4 regions of the Peribacillus simplex NBRC 15720 genome follow, and region 1 is predicted to be linked to each of the others. Evidence: riboswitches for the same ligand, from Rfam matches in the RefSeq annotation. Region 1 holds a riboswitch; each other region holds the start of a gene.
The links. Region 1 has a riboswitch for S-adenosylmethionine ahead of mtnK (S-methyl-5-thioribose kinase). Riboswitches for the same ligand answer to the same signal wherever they lie in the genome.
Positions count from the first base shown of each region.

Region 2: linked by a shared signal. The riboswitch ahead of BS1321_RS06775 (methionine ABC transporter ATP-binding protein) and the one ahead of mtnK (S-methyl-5-thioribose kinase) in region 1 are both predicted to bind S-adenosylmethionine.
Region 3: linked by a shared signal. The riboswitch ahead of BS1321_RS25585 (YezD family protein) and the one ahead of mtnK (S-methyl-5-thioribose kinase) in region 1 are both predicted to bind S-adenosylmethionine.
Region 4: linked by a shared signal. The riboswitch ahead of BS1321_RS05630 (Fur-regulated basic protein FbpA) and the one ahead of mtnK (S-methyl-5-thioribose kinase) in region 1 are both predicted to bind S-adenosylmethionine.

Region 1 is NZ_CP017704.1:4,992,077-4,996,992, reverse strand. Features, by position in the region: gene BS1321_RS24180 (pyridoxal phosphate-dependent aminotransferase) at 1-332, opposite strand, end outside; gene BS1321_RS24175 (carbon-nitrogen family hydrolase) at 432-1,214, shown strand; SAM riboswitch class I at 1,286-1,439, shown strand; gene mtnK (S-methyl-5-thioribose kinase) at 1,518-2,720, shown strand; gene mtnA (S-methyl-5-thioribose-1-phosphate isomerase) at 2,735-3,781, shown strand; gene BS1321_RS24160 (LCP family protein) at 3,960-4,847, opposite strand.
Region 2 is NZ_CP017704.1:1,426,773-1,431,688, reverse strand. Features, by position in the region: gene BS1321_RS06785 (MetQ/NlpA family ABC transporter substrate-binding protein) at 1-806, opposite strand, end outside; gene BS1321_RS06780 (methionine ABC transporter permease) at 862-1,530, opposite strand; gene BS1321_RS06775 (methionine ABC transporter ATP-binding protein) at 1,517-2,533, opposite strand; SAM riboswitch class I at 2,603-2,707, opposite strand; gene BS1321_RS06770 (MBL fold metallo-hydrolase) at 3,001-3,828, shown strand; cobalamin riboswitch at 3,933-4,133, shown strand; gene BS1321_RS06760 (hypothetical protein) at 4,402-4,635, shown strand; gene BS1321_RS06755 (hypothetical protein) at 4,669-4,857, opposite strand.
Region 3 is NZ_CP017704.1:5,299,484-5,304,399, forward strand. Features, by position in the region: partial or broken gene BS1321_RS25570 (SDR family NAD(P)-dependent oxidoreductase) at 1-546, shown strand, start outside; gene BS1321_RS25575 (TetR/AcrR family transcriptional regulator) at 720-1,307, shown strand; gene ssuE (NADPH-dependent FMN reductase) at 1,517-2,050, shown strand; SAM riboswitch class I at 2,330-2,438, shown strand; gene BS1321_RS25585 (YezD family protein) at 2,611-2,754, shown strand; gene BS1321_RS25590 (phosphoadenylyl-sulfate reductase) at 2,936-3,640, shown strand; gene sat (sulfate adenylyltransferase) at 3,670-4,818, shown strand; gene cysC (adenylyl-sulfate kinase) at 4,865-4,916, shown strand, end outside.
Region 4 is NZ_CP017704.1:1,208,487-1,213,402, forward strand. Features, by position in the region: gene BS1321_RS05615 (GDSL-type esterase/lipase family protein) at 1-567, opposite strand, end outside; gene BS1321_RS05620 (GNAT family N-acetyltransferase) at 787-1,293, shown strand; gene BS1321_RS05625 (aspartyl-phosphate phosphatase Spo0E family protein) at 1,362-1,556, opposite strand; gene BS1321_RS05630 (Fur-regulated basic protein FbpA) at 1,812-2,000, opposite strand; SAM riboswitch class I at 2,177-2,281, opposite strand; TPP riboswitch at 2,440-2,545, shown strand; gene tenA (thiaminase II) at 2,635-3,324, shown strand; gene thiW (energy coupling factor transporter S component ThiW) at 3,334-3,861, shown strand; gene thiD (bifunctional hydroxymethylpyrimidine kinase/phosphomethylpyrimidine kinase) at 3,830-4,636, shown strand; gene thiM (hydroxyethylthiazole kinase) at 4,633-4,916, shown strand, end outside.

The DNA of each region.
Region 1 (4,916 bases):
AGTTCGACAAGGCCTGCCTTTCCCCCGAAGAGAATCGCCACTTCAGTATTCGGATCCAGCTTGACACCGTATTCACGTTCATAAAAGACGGCAGCAGCATCTTTTAAATATTGATGTCCCCGGAATGGCGAATATTTATGATTAATCGTTTTTTCAGCGGCAGACTGCAAACTTTTCACGATATGTTCTGGCGTCGGCTGATCAGGGTTTCCCTGGCCTAAATTAATGACATCATGTCCTTGCGCCGTGATCGCATTGACTTTTGCGACTAGTGAAGCAAAAAACTGCTTGGGCAGGTCCTGAAGCTGTCTGGATTTTTCAAATTGCACCATTTATACACCTTCTCTGAAATTTCTTGAAATTCTAGTCACAAATGATATATGTTTATCATAGTCTTGTAAAGCATTTTTTACATGTGGGGGTTTTAAACGATGAAGTGGAAAATAGCTTGTATTCAAATGGATATAGCCTTCGGGCAACCAGATATCAATTTTCAGGTTGCAGAACAATGGATGGAAAAAGCAGCACGGTCAGAACCCGATATCGTCATTTTACCAGAGCTTTGGACAACCGGATACGACTTGACCAGGTTAAATGAGATTGCTGATCAAGAGGCAGAAAAAACGATTGAATTTTTTAAAACACAAGCAAAGAAACACCAGTTTCACATCATCGGCGGTTCCATTGCGAAAAAGACAAGCAAAGGGATCTATAACACCATGATCATCATCGATAAACATGGAAATCTTATTAAAGAATATGATAAGCTTCACTTATTCCAGTTAATGGATGAACATCATTTCCTGCAGCCAGGAGAAAAAGATGGTTTATTTACTCTTGATGAAAAAATATGTGCTGGATTCGTTTGTTATGACATCCGTTTCCCTGAATGGCAGCGAGCCCATACCGTTCAAGGCGCGGAAGTTCTATTCGTTACGGCTGAATGGCCAAAGCCGAGACTCGATCACTGGAGAGCCTTATTGATTAGCCGTGCCATCGAGAACCAAGCCTATGTTGTAGCCGTAAATCGTTCAGGTTCGGATGTCAATAATATATTTGCGGGTCATTCCTTGATTATTGATCCATGGGGGAATATCATAAGTGAAGCCGGAGAAGGAAACGAACTCTTGACAGGCACCTTGGACTTCAATAAAGTTACGGAAGCCCGTAACAAAATACCTGTATTCGAAGATCGCCGACCTGATTTTTATTAATTTACCCATTGACAAACTATTTAAAATGTTGATATTATTTTCCCGAAGATTAAAATTTCAGAAAACATTTACTCTTATCAAGAGCAGGCTGAGGGATAAAGGCCCTATGAAGCCCAGCAACCGACTGTAATACCATTGTGAAATGGGGCGGATTCACCGCCGGATTATAAAATCCACAGAGCACGGTGCTAATTCCACCAGAATTCATTTTCTGGAAGATAAGAGGTCCGAAGCCAAAACTTCTGCCTCTTTCTATATGAAAGAGGCTTTTTTATTCTTATTTTGAATCTGGAGGGGAAAAGAATGACTCAAAACCATTCAAATTTTAAGAGATTAACAAACGAAACAGCTATAACCCTTGCAAAAAAACTTGGGTTGGTCAATGCGGATGCAAGTTTAAAGTGTAACGAAATCGGCGATGGAAACTTGAATTATGTTTTTCATATTACAGACACAGTCACAAACAAAGGAATAATAATCAAACAAGCGGTCCCTTATGCCAAGGTACTTGGTGAAAGCTGGCCGCTAACATTGAAAAGGGCATCCATTGAAGCGAATGCACTGATTCATTTCAGAAGCTATTGCCCCGAATTCGTACCGCAGGTCTATTATTCGGATGAACAGCTTGCCATCACAGTCATGGAGGATTTATCGCACTTGAAAATCGTAAGAACAGGATTGATCGATGGCGATTCATATCCTTTGCTTTCACAGCATATTGGTGAATATGTTGCGAAGACGGCATTTTATACATCCGATTATCATTTAGAACCATCCGCGAAAAAGGAAGTGGCCCGACATTTCACGAATCCGGAACTCTGCAAAATCACTGAGGTCTTTATTTTCACGGATCCATTTTTTGAGGAACTCCCGGGAGATTTCGAGGTGGAATTGACTGATGCCGCCAAAAATATATGGAATGATCAAGAAGTGATACTTGAGGTCGCTAAGCTGAAACAAAGCTTTGAAACCGAGCAGGAAGCCTTGCTTCATGGAGATTTACATACTGGAAGTATATTTGCAAGTGAAACTGAAACAAAGGTTATTGATCCTGAATTCGCTTTTTATGGGCCCGTTGGTTTTGATCTTGGTCAATACACCGCCAACCTTCTTTTTCAGGCAATTACACGAAATGGCGCTGGTAAGGAAGAGATTTTCTCACACCTTCATGAATTTTGGAATGCCTTTGAAGAAACTTATACCGAATTATGGGAAGCCCAAAATAAAAGCCCATTCCGCCATGTGAAAGGGTATCTGCCTTATTTGCTGACAAAATTCAAAAAAGATGCATTCGGTTTTGCAGGCTGTGAACTGATTCGGCGAACCATTGGCCTTTCCCATGTTGCAGATTTAAACGTCATTGAAGATAAAGAATCAAGGATCGCTGCCAAAACGGCAACATTGGAAATTGGTGCTTTTTTAATTAAAAAACGGGAAGAATTAGATGTTCCAGCTGTCATTGAAGCGTTGAAGCAACGTACACTGCCATCTTATTCAACCATTTAAAAGGAGACTTGCACATGACTACACTAGCACCCTTACCATATTCGGTACAATGGGATGATACCCATATTACATTATTAAATCAACAAGCCCTTCCTTCCATAACTGAATTTATAGAACTTCATTCTGTTGATGATGTATATGACAGCATTTTGACTTTAAAAGTTCGCGGTGCCCCTGCAATTGGACTGACGGCAGCATTTGGTGTTGCACTTGGTGCCAAACAGGAAACAACCGCTGAAATAGGGGAATTCAAGAAAAATGTAACGAGGCATATTGAAAAACTCGCCTCTTCACGGCCAACTGCAGTAAACCTTTTTTGGGCTTTAAAGAGGATGGAGAACACCTTGCAAGCTGCGCAAAGCATTTCAACTGCCAAGGAAGCACTTGTATCGGAGGCTAAAGCCATCTTTGCTGAAGATGAAGAAATGTGCAGGAAAATCGGGGAACATGGTTTATCCTTATTCACTAGAGGAGATTCCATTCTAACGCATTGCAACGCTGGGGGAATTGCCACAGCTCGGTATGGCACAGCCTTGGCTCCCTTCCACCTGGCTAAAGAAAGGGATTTTCCGTTAAAAGTGTACGCATGTGAAACCAGGCCTGTCCTGCAAGGGGCGCGTTTGACTGCTTGGGAATTGATGCAAGCGGGGGTTGATGTCACCTTAATTTCTGATAATATGGCTGCCCATACGATTCATCAGAAACGAATAAATGGAATTATCGTCGGGGCCGACAGGATTGCGGCTAATGGAGATACAGCCAATAAAATCGGGACATTGGGATTGGCCATATTAGCCAAGCACTTTGGTATCCCCTTTTATGTGGCCGCACCATCAAGCACATTCGACCTATCTATCGAATCCGGCACATCCATCCCGATCGAAGAACGGAATGAAGCGGAAATCACCTTCATTCAAGGTGTAAGGATCGCTCCGGAAAACGTGAAGACTTTCAATCCAGCCTTTGACGTTACACCGAATCATCTAATTACAAGCATTATTACCGAAAACGGCATCATAACACCGGATTTCATCAAAAACATTCCGCATTTTGTTAATTGATCCAGGCTCCTTTGTTGGTGATAAAAAACGAGAAGGATTTCATATCCCTCTCGTTTTTTAAAGATGATCGTTTATGATTATTCTTGCGAGGTCTATAATACAATAATTTAAGTGAATTCGAACATATTCACTTAATATAAGGATGTTTTCGATAACAAAAGAGAATTGGAAATTCTTATTATTTTGAAAAGAACTCCTGAAGTGCCTTCTTATTTTTAGTGTAGTCCATTTCCAAAACAGCTCCGGTCTGGGGATATATTTCATCTTTAAAGCTTCCTTCCACTGGAACCCTTAAGGTTTCGACGGTGTCCGGTGTATGGAAGACGGCTTTTGGACCCATTTCCATTATTGTTTTCAGTCCAATATCTGTATCCAAGTACGAGAGCCCTTGTTCGATGATACTAGGAAGGGCTGCCATCCCTTCGAAGGATGAGATTTGATTTATAAACGCTGTTTTTAATTGAACCATTACTTCTTGTTGACGCTCTACCCTTCCAAAATCACTTTCATCGTCATGTCTAAAACGGACATATTTCAATATTTCCTCACCATGTAAAACATTTTTACCGACGCTTGCTTGAATGCTCATATCATCAATGATTTCCTGATCCACATTCACCGCTACCCCCTCAGGTGCAAGTAAATCGACCATCTTCACAAATCCCTGGAAGTCAATTACCGCTACATGATCGACCTTGACATCGAAATTTTCCTGTATGGTTTTCTTGAGCATTTCCCTTCCACCATAATAATAAGCTGCATTTATTTTGTTGTATCCTGATTTATTCCCGGGGATTTTCACATAACTATCACGCATAATGGAAGCCAGCTTCAGTTTCTCCTGCTCAGGAAAGTATTTTGCAAGGATAATCGCATCTGATCGAGATTTTTGCTCTCCCCTTGTATCAACACCAATTAACAGAAATGTTTTCACGCTTTCCTCGTTCTCTTCTTTGGTTAGTTTTTTTTCCGTACCTTCATTTCCATTTTGTTTGGGTAAAGGGGCATAGGTGCAGCCTGCCAGAATCAAGATCAATAGATATATGAACAATACCTTTTCTTTCATTACCTCACCTCATTGGAAAATTACCCCTATTTTCTACCTAATGTTGGAATCCTATGCATTAAACGTAAA
Region 2 (4,916 bases), 2.1 Mb from region 1:
GGTTTTCCGAATCCGGCAAATTTGTCATCGATCACTTTTTCAAACTGATCGGATTCCACAACTGATTTAATATCCTTTGCAAATTGAGCGTCTTCATCTTTTGTATTCACTGCAACAACGTTTCGATACATATCCGGCATTTTTTCTAAAACAAGGGCATCCTTTAGGTCCATTTTCGCTGCAAGAGCGAAGTTGCCAGGGACCGCTGATAGGTCAACACTGTCTGTTGCCCGTGGCAATTGAGCGGATTCCAATGGTTTGAGTTGGATGTTTTTTGGATTTTTCGTTACATCCTTTTCGGATATTTTTAAAGGATCGACATCTGGATCGACTTCAATCAACCCTTCATCCACCAGCACTTTAAGTGCACGTGCGAGGTTAACCGGATCATTGGGCACTGCAAGGGATGTACCGTCTTTAATTTCTTTCAATGATTTATACTTGTTCGAATATATGCCCATTGGTGCTGTTGGAACAATGATAAGGTCGGAAAGCTTCAAATCATTTTCTTTAGCGAAGTTATCCATGTACACTTTATGCTGGAATAGGTTGGCGTCGATCGAATGGTTGCCAAGCGACTTATTCGGCTGGATATAGTCGGTGAATTCGACGATCTCTATTTTGTAACCGAGATCTTCAAGACCGGGTTTGATGGCCTCTTTAACCATATCGGCGTAGGGCCCGGTAGTCGCCCCGATCTTCAATTCTTTTTTGTCTTCAGTTTTTGGGGATGCATCATCGCTCCCGCAAGCTGCCAAGCCAAGGGCAAGTGCACAGACTGATAATAACGAAGCTATTTTCTTCATTTGAAATTCCTCCTGAGTAATGAAATGTATTGAATCATTGAAAAAATGACTGATCCTATCGTTTGTTAACTATGTATGAGGCTTTGTCACCAACCATTTGAATGATTTGCACAAGGCAGATCAGCACGACGATCGTCGTGATCATGACTGTGTTGTCATAACGGTAATATCCGTACCGGATGGCCAGGTCGCCAATTCCGCCTCCGCCGATTGTCCCTGCCATTGCAGAGTAACCGATAAGCGAAATGGTCGTTAATGTAAGTCCTTGAATGATTCCCGGTTTTGCCTCTGGAAGAAGTACATCCTTAATGATCATCCATGGAGTGGCACCTACGGCAATTGCAGCTTCAATCACTCCTCTGTCTATTTCACGTAATGCCGATTCAACGATCCTTGCAAAAAAAGGTATTGCGGATACGGAAAGGGAAACAGAAGCCGCTCTTGGCCCTATCGTCGATCCCGTAAGAAGGTCCGTTAAAGGAAGGAGGGCGACCAATAGAATGATGAACGGGATTGAACGTACAATATTGACTGCGAAACCGAGAGATCGGTTCACGATGCTATTTTCAAAAAATAAATTCCTGGTTGTCGTAAACAGCAATACTCCAAGCGGTAAACCAATCAGCAGAGCTACTGCAAGGGAAACGCCGACCATATAAATCGTTTCAAGAAAGGCTTTATTAAGATCAGGTAAAATATTGATGATGGGATCAAGCAGTGACATGTTTTAACACCTCCACAGAACTGGAACGATTTTTTATATAGTCCAATGCCGAATGAATTTGGGCGGCATCGCCAATTAACTCGATGATCAAAATGCCTAAAGGGACATCCTGGATATACTCAATTTTACCGTGTAAAATATTACCCTTTACTGAATGGGATTGGAGAGTATCCGAAAGAATCGACTCACCGGCGGTATGCCCTTCGAATTGAATTTTAATAATCGTACCTTTACTTTCTTCAATCAAGTGCGAAGGGAGTTCGAAATCCAGTACACTGCTAATGAATTGCTTCGTTAATTCCTGCTTAGGCTGTGAAAATATTTCATAAACGGGACCTTCCTCAATTACCCGGCCATCCTGCATGACAGCGACTCGGTGGCATAGTTCTTTGACCACTTCCATTTCATGTGTAATCAACACGATGGTGATACCAAGCTCACTGCTTATCTTTTTCAATAACTGTAAAATCGCTTTTGTAGTTGTTGGATCAAGGGCTGAAGTCGCTTCATCACATAATAGTACAGTGGGATCATTCGCTAAGGCGCGAGCAATGCCGACCCGCTGCTTCTGTCCACCGCTAAGCTGTGCCGGATAAACATCTTTCTTATCGCTGAGGCCTACGATTTCCAACAATTCCAATACACGTAACCTGATGGCATCCTTCGATCGATGCGCGGCCTTTAAGGCGAAAGCGACATTTTCATAAACGGTTTTTGAACTGACCAGGGAAAAGTGCTGGAATATCATTCCGATTTTTTGGCGTTGTTTACGAAGCTCTTTACTTGATAAAGATGTTAAATCAATGCCGTCGATGATGATATTTCCACCTGTCGGACGTTCAAGCAAATTCAAGCAGCGGAGTAATGAGCTTTTTCCAGCTCCGCTGTAGCCGACAATTCCATACACTTCGCCTGTTTTAATGGTCAAAGAAACGTTATCCACTCCGATAACTCGGTTTTTCTTCGAGACGTATTCCTTTCGGACTGAACGGATTTCAATCATGAGCTTTCCCCCTTAAACATTAAAAAAGCTGCCTCTATCATTCAGAAAGAGGCAGCGAAATTATATCTCGTCTTATCTTTCAGAATGCAATCATCCTGCAGGAAGTGGCACCGTTCCCTAAGGGCGGTTGCTGGACATCACAGGGCCTGATCCCTCCGTCACTCTTGATAAGTAAATTATTATTTTAGAATATTTCAAGTTTTATAATATAATCTATATTATTTGTAAAATTCGACAATGTCAATCGTTTCTGTGATTTTGGGATGATTTTTGTCGTTAAATTTGGTACGGTCCGTTGAAAAGATTTGTGGAAAAAGGGCTATTATGTAATAATCCAGCATTTCCATCCAGGTTAATTATTCCAATATTTCCTTGTCAAAAAGGTAAAGTGGTACTACATTTATTATAGTAAAGTTAAAAAAAGGAAGATGAAACTATTGTTGTACAATGATGGGGGAGGCGATTGAATGATAGAGATTAAGACGGTAAATGATGTGGTTTGTGTGCAAGGGACTCCTGGCGGGAACAAGTCGGGGATGAGTGTTTATGTCTTTTTAACGGATGGCCTATTGATAGATACTGGAGCAGAGATTTTATTGGAAGAGCTTATTCCATTCTATGAGTCCTCAGACTTCGACTCAGTGGCCCTGACTCACTATCATGAAGACCATACGGGGGGCGCTGCATGGATACAGGAACATAAAAAGGTCCCGCTTTTCATTCACCCGATGTCGGTTGAGGTTTGTGCAAAGGATGCTGTATATCCTGAATATCGCAAAATTTTCTGGGGAAAGAGAGACGCCTTTAAAGCTGAGCCGCTAGGGAAGGCCATTCATTCCCGTACCCAAACGTGGGAGCCGATTTTTACACCTGGTCATGCGAAGGACCATATGGTGTATTTGAATCACAGTAATGGCATGCTCTTTTCAGGAGACCTTTTCGTAACGCCAAAAACAAAGCTTGTCTTACGGGAAGAGTCTGTCCCGGTCATCATCGATTCCATAAAAAAATTACTTCAATATGACTTCGGGGAAGTGTTTTGCTGCCATGCTGGGCATGTGCCTGATGGGAAGGAAATGTTTCGAAAAAAACTCGATTATTTGGAAAACCTCCAAGGTGAAATTTTACGCTTACATTCTCAAGGACTGACCGTTCATGAAATCCAGCAGGTCGTTTTACCGAACCGCTATCCCCTTATCGAGATATCTGGGCATGAATGGGATTCAGAGCATATCATTACATCGATATTAAAAGAAAAAGTATTGATTAATAAGGATAATCTAGCAAAACACTAATTAGTGGTTTTGTGTAATGGAAGAGGTTCTAAGCAAATTTCTTTTTGAACACCGTAGCACAAATTGTAATTTAATGGATAATTCGATACATTTAAACTGAAAATTAAATACGTCTAGAAAAAGGTGCAGGCAATATTTTTGAGGATTGTCTGCTTAAAAGGGAAGTCCGGTTAGAGTCCGGCGCTGTCCCGCAACTGTATATGAGAGCGATTCGAGTAATGCCACTGTCTTCTGCAAAAGGGGATGGGAAGGTTCGAAAAGCGATGATCATGAGCCAGGATACCTGCCTATTTTTAGCACAGCATCATAAGCCTACGAGGATAGGAGGTGTTAAGTGCGAAAATTGACAAAAGCATGTTTTTCATTTTTAGAAAAATGGAAAATTCATGTTTATTTTTTGTTATGTTTCGTTTCGTTTGCACTCTAACAACTTCTAATCGGGAAGTTGTTTTTTTATTTTTTAAGAAGGAATCCGATTTAATAGTAGACTTTTATCAAAATCATAAGGAGAACTCTTCTTCCTATGGAACAAAGAAAAGTATTCTTTATAAAAAATTTAAAGAGGTGTAATGCATGTTTGGAACAGTTAGGTACTATACGGATTTTTTAAAAGCTCAGGTTATGTATAATTTTTCTGGGGAGGAAATGGTTTCTTTAAGTGAAAATTATGCAAGGTTGAACAAGGAAATTAATGTGAAGGCAAAAAATTCAAATGAAAAAGTAGAGTATTTACTTAATCTTGAAAAGGCTTATGTAATAATTAATAAAGAAATGTTCGGGCTAAAGGAAGAGTTGGCAGTTTTATAAAAAGGAGCCACCTAAAGGAGGCTCCGAACATTATTATTTATTTTCGTTTGGATCTGTTTCATCATAAAAATCATGTGCTTCTTCAATGTTTTGAAGGTCAGCAGCTGAATAAACATTTCCACCAGCCAGTCCTTCATTGATGTAACGGTCGATGTCTAAGAAAGCGGAGTTCTTGCCTTCATATTCGGTATCCTTCAAAAATGTCATTTTTTCTTTATCCAAGATAAATCCCTCCTAGCCTTTTCTTTAGTTTAGGCAAAGGAGTTTTTTTTATTCTGTTT
Region 3 (4,916 bases), 310 kb from region 1:
AATCGTTAATAAATGAGGCAGTGGAAACATACGGAAGGATCGATATCATGTTTAATAATGCCGGCATTGGTGCAGGCGGTATGATCCTCGATCAAGATATGGAGGGTTACTTCAAAATGATTGGAGTGAACCAGCACGGAGTTGCCTTTGGAATCATGCGAGCAGGACGGAAAATGAAGGAGCTAGGTAACAAGGGTGTCATTATAAATACCGCTTCTGTGTTTGGCTACTTAGCTTCCCATGGGACTTTTGCCTATCAGGCGACTAAAGGCGCTGTAAGAATGATGACACAGACAGCAGCTTTGGAATTGGGTGCTTTATGGCATTCGCGTAGTGGGCATTGCACCAGGCGGGGTTGACACTCCTATCATACAAGGCTATAAAGATATGGGAATCATCGAAAAATTGAATGCAAGTCAAATGCGCGGTAAATTAATTAAGCCAGAAACCATTGCAAATACCGTCTATCTATTATCGTTAGAGGAAGCGGATGCGATTAATGGAAGTGTAGTCATGGTCGATGATGGCTATGCATCTTTTAAGTGATTTTCTGAAAAGAAAACATCGTCCCAACCAGACGATGTTTTCTATTTATGATATATGGGAATATTGAATTCTAATAGATCAAAGGTAATATGTTGACCGATTGATACCATCAAGATATCATGGAAAATAATTGGTGAAACCGGTCTTATCTTTATAAAAGAAGGTTGATATTTTTGAAAAAAGGGCAGCAAACCAAAGAACGAATCATAAATGTAGCCCGGACTCTTTTTGCCACTAAAGGTTTTGACATGACAAGAACGAATGAAATTGCCTCTGCATGCAATGTTTCCGAAGCTACTATTTACAAATACTTTGATAGCAAAAAAGATTTGCTTTTGGCTACAATTACCCCTAATGAAAAAGAGGAATCTGAAGATGGGACTAGTCATCTTTCAACGGATGATCTAGTGGAGAATCATGTTTGCACCATGATAAAAAAAATTCTTGAAAATAAAGAACAGTTTTCGATATTATTTAGGGAAACACAATTCGATCAAGATATTTCAAAGCAATATGTAGATCAGATTTTCAAGCCAAATGCCAAGCATATTGAAATACAGAAGAGAATAGATAGCGGAGAGATACAATATATCTCTGATATTATCCTATTTAATGTAGGGATCATTTCTTTTACATTGGCATTATCTACACATTATGAGATCCATCAACAAAAAAAGGAGCCATATTTTACTTCTGAACGAATTAAGAGCATTGCTCAACTTTTGGTATATGGTATTCATGGTAAACAAAATCATACATAATGAAACGGTCATATTTGTGGCATGAGCATCAAGCCGCAAATATGACCGTTTTATTTTCATTCAGAGTCGATGAAGTCAACTGGTGAATTTATGAAACCCGAGTGTAAGATTTGACTTATATTTTTCAGACTATTACGATAAATGCATACTGCATGAAATGCTTTACGAAGATTTTATCTGGAAATCATGTAACATTGGAGGGGTATTAAATGAGCGATATCGTAATTTTATCAGGAAGTCCTGCTATACCATCAAGAACGGACATTTCACTAAAACATATTCAATCATTAGTCGAACACGAAGGATTTACCACAGCTTATTTCTCAATTACGGATTTCTCAGCAGATGATTTATTTCAAGGGAAATATAATAGCGAAGATATCTTAAAGCTTTCAGAGAGAATTCAAGCAGCTAGAGGTATCATTATTGGTTCACCTGTTTATAAGGCTTCTTATACAGGGGTATTGAAAGCCTTGATTGATTTGCTGCCAGAAGGTGCTTTTAAGGGTAAGCCAGTGCTGCCAATCATGATTGGAGGAAGTAACAGGCATCTATTGGCGATTGACTATGCGCTTAAACCATTAATTTCAATATTAAAAGGCGAGCCGCTGCAGGGCATTTATTTTGTTGATAAGGAAATAGATAAACAGAATTCAGAAAAACCGATTAATGATTTGGATTTAATTGATCGCGTCCAGAGTCAAGTTCAAGAATTTGTAGAAGCGATACAGTTAAGAAATTAATGACTTCAAGTAATCCCTTCTACAAAAGGAATGGAATTCGAGAAATTATTTTTTCAAGAAAGGACATGCGTCAATAATAGGCTTTTTATGAAAATAGACTTATTTTTTTGGAGACCTTATCTAAAAAGACGAGTCTATTTTCGTATTTATATGAACATAAAATCATAAATTGAATAGTGTGTATAAAAATAACAGTTAATCCATAATATTAAACCAAGTTATTTTATAAGAAAACTCCATTGACAAGGATTAAATATATGTTAATATTTAAAATAATAAAACTTATCCAGAGCGACGGAGGGAATTGGCCCTTTGAAGTCCAGCAACCTGCATGATGGATGCAAGGTGCTACCTCCAACAAAATGTTGATCATTTTGGAAGATAAGGTAAAGATATTTACCTTGGGATCTTTCCATCATGGAAAGATTTTTGTTTTTTTTGAAAAATTGTAGGCAAACCATAACAATGTAAGGTTGTATGGAATTATATAAATCTAAGAAATTCATTTAATCAGCGTTGAAAATAAAATATTCGCGGATTTTCTTAAAGGAGGAACTGGTTTGGATAAAGAGAATCAGCTTGAAGAAATATTTGAACGACTTCAAGAAATGCTTAATTCAATGAAATATGGATCCATTACACTTATTGTCCAGGATGGTAAAATCATTCAAATGGAAAGAAATGAAAAATTAAGAATTAAATAAGGTATCTGCTGACTAGAAAAACTAGAGGCGGGTTTAACTGATATAAAGAGAGTATTGGTTAGATTCGTCTCTTTTTCCTAGAATCAAATAAACCGGAGAAGATTACAACGGGTATTGATCAACAGTTACTCTAACCTGATACAGCAAGTTTTTAGAGGGGGCTACAAAGTTGGCTGCATTAATAAACTATGACAATTTCAACACAGGGGATTTACCTGTATTTCCTGAAGACAGTGAGACAAAAGGAGCTTTGGAAGTTCTGCAATGGGCGAATGACCATTATGGAAACAAACTGATTTATGCTTGTAGTTTTGGTATTGAAGGCATCGTGCTTACGGATTTATTGGCGAAGGTTAATCCTTCGGCGAAAATAGTTTTCCTTGATACAGATGTTCATTTTGAGGAAACTTACCAATTGATCGAGCAAGTGAAAAAGCGATATCCAAAGCTTTCGATCGAAATGAAGAAACCTGCCTTGACGCTTGAGGAACAAGCAGCGGAATATGGGGATGAATTATGGCTTAGAGATTCCAATAAGTGCTGTAACATTCGTAAAATCATTCCGCTTACCGATGTGCTTTCAATGGCAACAGCCTGGCTTTCGGGATTGCGGAGGGAGCAATCCGAAACAAGGGCTCTGACCGAGTATATCAATAAGGATAATAAGTTCAAGTCAGTTAAAATATGTCCACTCATACATTGGACGTGGAAAGATGTTTGGCGCTACGCCCATAAAAACGGACTTCCATATAATATCCTGCATGATAATGGATATCCGAGCATTGGATGTAAAACGTGTACAGCACCGGCCTTCAATGCAGATGATTTACGCTCTGGCCGTTGGCAAGGGGCTCAAAAAACGGAATGCGGATTGCATTTATCTTAAATAAATAGAAACCATAGGGGGAAATTAGCATGACAATCAGTTTACCGCACGGAGGAACATTAATCGATCTTTGGGAACCAAAATATGATTTTAGTAAAATAACAAAGTCAATCGAAATAGATGAAATTGCATTAAGTGATCTTGAATTGATAGGCACTGGTGCCTACAGTCCGATTAAAGGATTCTTTACAAAAAGTGACTATGAGACAGTGGTCAAGGAAATGAGGCTTAGCAGTGGGCATGTATGGAGCATCCCGATTACGCTGCCTTTGACCGAAGAAACTGCAGAAACCCTTACTTTAGGTGAAGAAGTGACGTTGACTCATGAAGGTGAAACATACGGAGTTCTATCCGTTTCCGATATTTACACTCCAGATAAGCAATTGGAAGCGACATTAGTATATCAAACGGATGATGAGAAGCATCCTGGAGTGAAAAATTTATATAACCGTGGGGATGTATATGTCGGCGGGGAAATAAAGTTGATCAAGAGAATAGAGCGTCCGCTATTTCAAGCTCATTATTTGGACCCGGTCGACACAAGGAAAGCTTTTGCGGAAAAAGGCTGGGAAACAGTTGTCGGATTCCAAACGAGGAACCCTGTTCACCGTGCTCATGAATACATTCAAAAGACAGCATTGGAGATTGTCGACGGCTTATTCTTAAATCCTCTCGTAGGTGCCACTAAATCCGATGACATTCCGGCAGATGTAAGAATGGAAAGCTATAAAGTGCTGCTTGAAAAATATTATCCTAAGGATCGCGTCTCCCTTGCAGTTTTCCCTGCTGCCATGCGTTATGCAGGACCAAGAGAAGCCATTTTCCATGCGATGGTCCGTAAAAATTATGGTTGCACCCATTTTATCGTCGGACGTGATCATGCGGGTGTGGGCGATTATTATGGCACATATGATGCTCAAAAAATCTTTGGGAATTTTAACGCAGATGAGTTAGGAATCACTCTATTATTCTTTGAACATAGTTTTTACTGTAAAGCATGTGGCAATATGGCTTCCGCTAAAACTTGTCCGCATGGCAAGGAAGACCATGTCATCCTTTCTGGAACGAAGGTAAGGGAAATGCTTCGTAATGGAGAAATTCCTCCAGCTACCTTTAGCCGTAAAGAAGTCATTGAGGTGTTGATCGAAGGTCTAAAAAAGAATGAAGTTTATAACTGATTGGATATAAATTGAAGTGTCACATGAAGAAGAGGGGGATTATTATATGAGTAAAAGTACGAATGTCACTTGGCATGAAACGTCATTGAACAAGGAGC
Region 4 (4,916 bases), 1.9 Mb from region 1:
CCTTTTATCTTTATCCGCTATTCCCTTTATTGACTGGTTATAATCGTGAATGTGCTTTTCAAGTTTTTGATTGCCTTTACTTGGGTTATATAGTCCTACTACCAGAATATCCGCTTTACCGTTTGCATCTATCAGTGTTGATGTAATCTTATTCAGATGGCTGATATACTCCCGTTTACCCTCATTGATTTTTCGGTCACTTATTTTCTCCAAGTCCCCTCCATTACTATTGATCAAGTCATTCGTTCCAATATAAACGATGAAAGTATCGGCTTCATCAAGTTTCGTTTTAATGCGGTAATCATCAAGCTGTTTCATCACCCCATCCGTTTCCTGGCCTTTTATACCGTAATTCCAAAAACTCACTTTTTGTTCCGATTCCGGATTATTCAATTCATCTTCCAGACCTTCTATATATCCTTCCCCGTCCTTATCCCCTTTTCCATAGGTTAATGAATCTCCAAAAGCCATCACCCTTTGCACATCCTCCGACTCCGAGGCCTGAAATTCATATGCAGCAAAACATATAACTAGTACTATAATCAATAAACCTGCCAATTTTTTCATTTGGTTCTCCTCTTGTCTTTTTACTAGAAGCATTTAATCTTTTACATACCCAAAAAATCTGCAGTCTTAACATAAAAAAAGAATTGTCAGATAAAGAGTTAAGCGTGTATGATAATATAAAACTTTCAATGGATTGGGTGTCATTCACCGTCCCTTAACAAAAAACGGGATTTCCCTTCATTCTGGAGATTGAATAAATGATAGTTAGGAGTTTTAATCATGGAAGAACACATAGAGTTTAGTGAGGCAGAACTATCTGATCTACCCAGAATTGTTGAAATATATAATTCGACAATTGCTTCAAGAATGGTCACGGCAGATACGGAACCTGTATCCGTCCAATCGAGGGTTAAATGGTTTGAGGAACATCATTCAGAAAGTAGACCGCTATATATCATTACTATAGAAGGGAAAACTGCTGGATGGATGAGCTTTCAATCCTTTTATGGCCGACCGGCCTATAATTCCACTGCCGAAATCAGCATTTATATTGATGATTATTTCCGGGGAAAAGGAATCGGTCAAATTTCGATTCAAAAGGCAATTGAATTGAGTCCAAAATTAGGTGTTAAGACTCTATTGGGTTTCATTTTCGCTCACAATATACCAAGCCTTAAGCTTTTTTCAAAGTTCGGGTTTGAAGAATGGGCACATTTACCTCAAGTTGCCGAGCTGGATGGCATTGAGAGGGATTTGATCATTCTTGGTAAACGTGTCGATATTTAATATAATTCTTTAGAGCTATTGCCTTGAGCAGTAGCTTTTTCAGATTAATCGAGGTCGAATTGGCTAATTTAAAAATACCTATATGCTTTCTGGAGGGAAAAATATTCAGAATCTCTTTTACTTGTTAACGCATTTAATAGCGTATCCAATTCTTGACTGGCTTGAACAGTTAGCAGACTTGTTAGGCCGTAAATTGCTGCCAATTTGATCATTTCTTGTCTCTTCTCTTCTACTTTTTCTATAGTTACCTTACGGCAAGGCATTATATAGTCACCTCCCATTTATTCAATATTTTTACACTTTCATCATAATGAAACTACTAGTTAAAATCAACTATTTTTCAGAAATTAAATGTGTTATTTTATAGGATAAATGTGACAAATAACCTATTTTATTCTTTAATTATGTATATTTTATGTCATTTTCTATTAAACGCAAAAAAAGCACCCACTAGTGTAGACTGCGAATGCTTACATCATATCCCTTATCAAAGAACCCAAAATATAGTCCATCACTTACTATGTCATCCATTCAGAAGGTGACTCGTTATTAGGTCTATTTATAACAATCTTATATTCATCTTCAAGTACTTTTAATGGGGCATCATAAAGGTGCCTTTCATCAGAGGTTTTGTATACTCCATTAGCCAATAACTCTTCAATAAGCTTTGCCTTCCTCTGTTCAATCCTCTTAAATAATTCTGCCATGTAAATGGCTCCTTTCCTAGTCATCCTAGAGCCTGCTTCTAGATAGCTAAACTTTATCAACTTGTTTGATTTTCACCAAATTATATATACCTTTTCTATTATGTCACTAAACGTTATTTCCCAAAAATAAAAGCCCCTTCTAATTCAAGAAGAGGCTGACAGTGTCCGTACGGCTCTTCTTATCTTCCAAGCATACGCTTGTTGGATTTAGCACAGTTCCCAAAACGGGTCCGCTGCCGAGGTTTCATTGGGCCAAGTCCCTCCACCTCTCTGGATAAGAATTCGATATATAAATGATGTAGACATGATTTTATCCTAATAATCATCAAAAGTCAATTACCTGGTTCTCCCTTTTTTCCTGGACATAAAGTGATTGCTCTTTCAAATACGGGTTGCATTTTCTTGTCTTTCTGATATGATGTCAGTAATTACATACAATTCACACCACTAGGGGAGTCTTTTTTTAAGACTGAGATGGAATTAGTTCCGGACCCTTTGAACCTGAACCGGCTCATACCGGCGGAGGGAAGTGGATGATATCGTCCATTTACAGGCTATATCCATCTACCCCGTTCCGTATTCAGGAACGGGTTTTTTTATTTACAAGGGGATCCATTCTAAAGGAGGATGAACAATGGAGAATACTAAATTAGAAACATTCAGTGATAGACTGCATGCACGGGCAAAAGAGATTTGGAAAAGGAACCATTCACATCCCTTTGTCCAGGCAATTGGAAACGGCACTCTTCCTGAAAAGAAATTTGCCTATTACCTGAAGCAGGACTATATCTATCTCATGGATTATTCCAAGCTCTTTGCTTTAGGTGTCATCAAAGCTCATAACATCGAAACCATGGCAAAGTTTGCGAGTATTTTAAATGAAACCCTTCAAGTGGAAATGGATATTCATCGGCATTATGCCTCCGAATTCGGGATCAGTTCCAAGGAATTGGAAGATACAGAACCTACTCCAACCACTCTAGCCTATACAGGTTACATGCTAAATGCAGCTCAGCATGGGACTTTGGCAGACTTGATCGCCTGTCTCCTGCCTTGCGCTTGGGATTATTATGAAATCGGTTTGCTATTAAAAGAACAAAATGGAGCAGCATTGGAGAACAATCGCTATGCAGATTGGATAAGGTCCTATTCATCTCCTGAATTCGGGGAAGCACACAAGTGGCTGATCGCTTTGTTGGAAGAATTGACGGAAGGGATGCCAGAAAAGGAACTTCTTAGATTAGAAAAGCACTTTTTGGTTACTTCCCGATATGAATATTTATTCTGGGATATGGTTCAAAATGAGCAGGATTGGCCACTGTAGGTCGTTGACATGATGATAAATCCTATCAAGAAACTGACGTTGACTGCAATGATCACGGCTATAACGACGCTGACCAGTTCATTTATTTTCATCCCTGCAGGATTTGCAAAGGTCTTTCCTATTCAGCATCTGGCAAATGTCCTGACTGCCGTTCTATTAGGGCCTGCTTATGCTGTGACTCAAGCCTTTTTAGTATCCATCATTAGAAACATGTCTGGTACCGGTTCAATTTTCGCCTTTCCCGGCAGCATGATCGGTGCACTTTTGGCTGCCATCCTTTATCGAAAAACACAAAGCTTAAAATTCGCTTGCTTAGGGGAAGTGATCGGGACCGGCATTCTCGGTTCCCTAGCCTGTTATCCACTTGCCATCCTCCTATTGGGAGAAAAAGCTGCTCTTTTTGGTTTTTTACCGGCTTTTATGCTCAGTTCATTCGCAGGTGCGATTTTAGCTTTCATATTACTTAAAATACTTCTAAAAAATAATTATATGAAGGGGTTTTTTTATGAAAACAGCATTAACCATCGCAGGCTCTGATTCAGGGGGCGGTGCTGGAATACAAGCGGATCTAAAAACATTTTCTGCACATGGTGTCTTTGGGATGTCTGCCATCACAGCCGTAACCGCACAAAATACAATGGAAGTCCGTTCAGTACAGCCAATTGAAACAGCTATCATATCAGATCAAATTGCTGCTATCTTTGAAGATATTCCTGTCGATGCAGTAAAAATAGGCATGCTTGGATCAAAAGAAATAGTGGAAACAGTCGCTGCGTCCCTTAAAACCTTCATGCCTGCCATCGTTATCCTTGACCCTGTCATGATTTCCAAAAGCGGCCACCATTTGCTCGACGAAAAAGCTGTCTCTGCCTTAAAAATGGATTTGCTTCCGCTTGCAACACTTGTAACCCCAAATGTACCGGAAGCGGAAGTACTTACAGGTTTGTCGATTCGGACGGAACAAGATTTCTACAGGGCATGCATTTCGATACAAGAAATGGGTCCCAAAGCCGTTCTACTTAAAGGAGGCCATGCAGCAGGAAATCCAAATGATCTTTTTTATGATGGGACTGACTTCCATTGGATCAGGGGAGAGCGCATTCATACAAAAAACACTCATGGTACAGGCTGTACCCTATCATCCGCCATTACATCAAACCTGGCAAACGGACTGCCATTGCAAGTGTCGATCGAACTGGCCAAGACCTATATTTCTGAAGCGATACGCAATAGCTTTTCAATTGGTAAAGGTCATGGACCTGTCCATCATTTTCATTCATTTTCAAAAAAAGAACGGAGTGACTTAGTATGAAGGTTTCTGCAGCTGATTTATTCGTGAAGGTTAGAGAAAGAAAACCACTCGTTCACCAAATCACCAACTTTGTTACGGTCAACGACTGTGCAAATGCCACCCTTGCCATCGGTGGTTCACCAGTAATGACATCGAGCCCAAGAGAAGTGGCGGATATGGTCAAATTAGCAGATGCATTGGTCCTGAATTTCGGTACGATCGATGATAAAGCCTTGGAAGCAATGGAGATTGCCGGTAAGACGGCAAATGCCCTGGATATCCCGGTCATTTTGGACCCGGT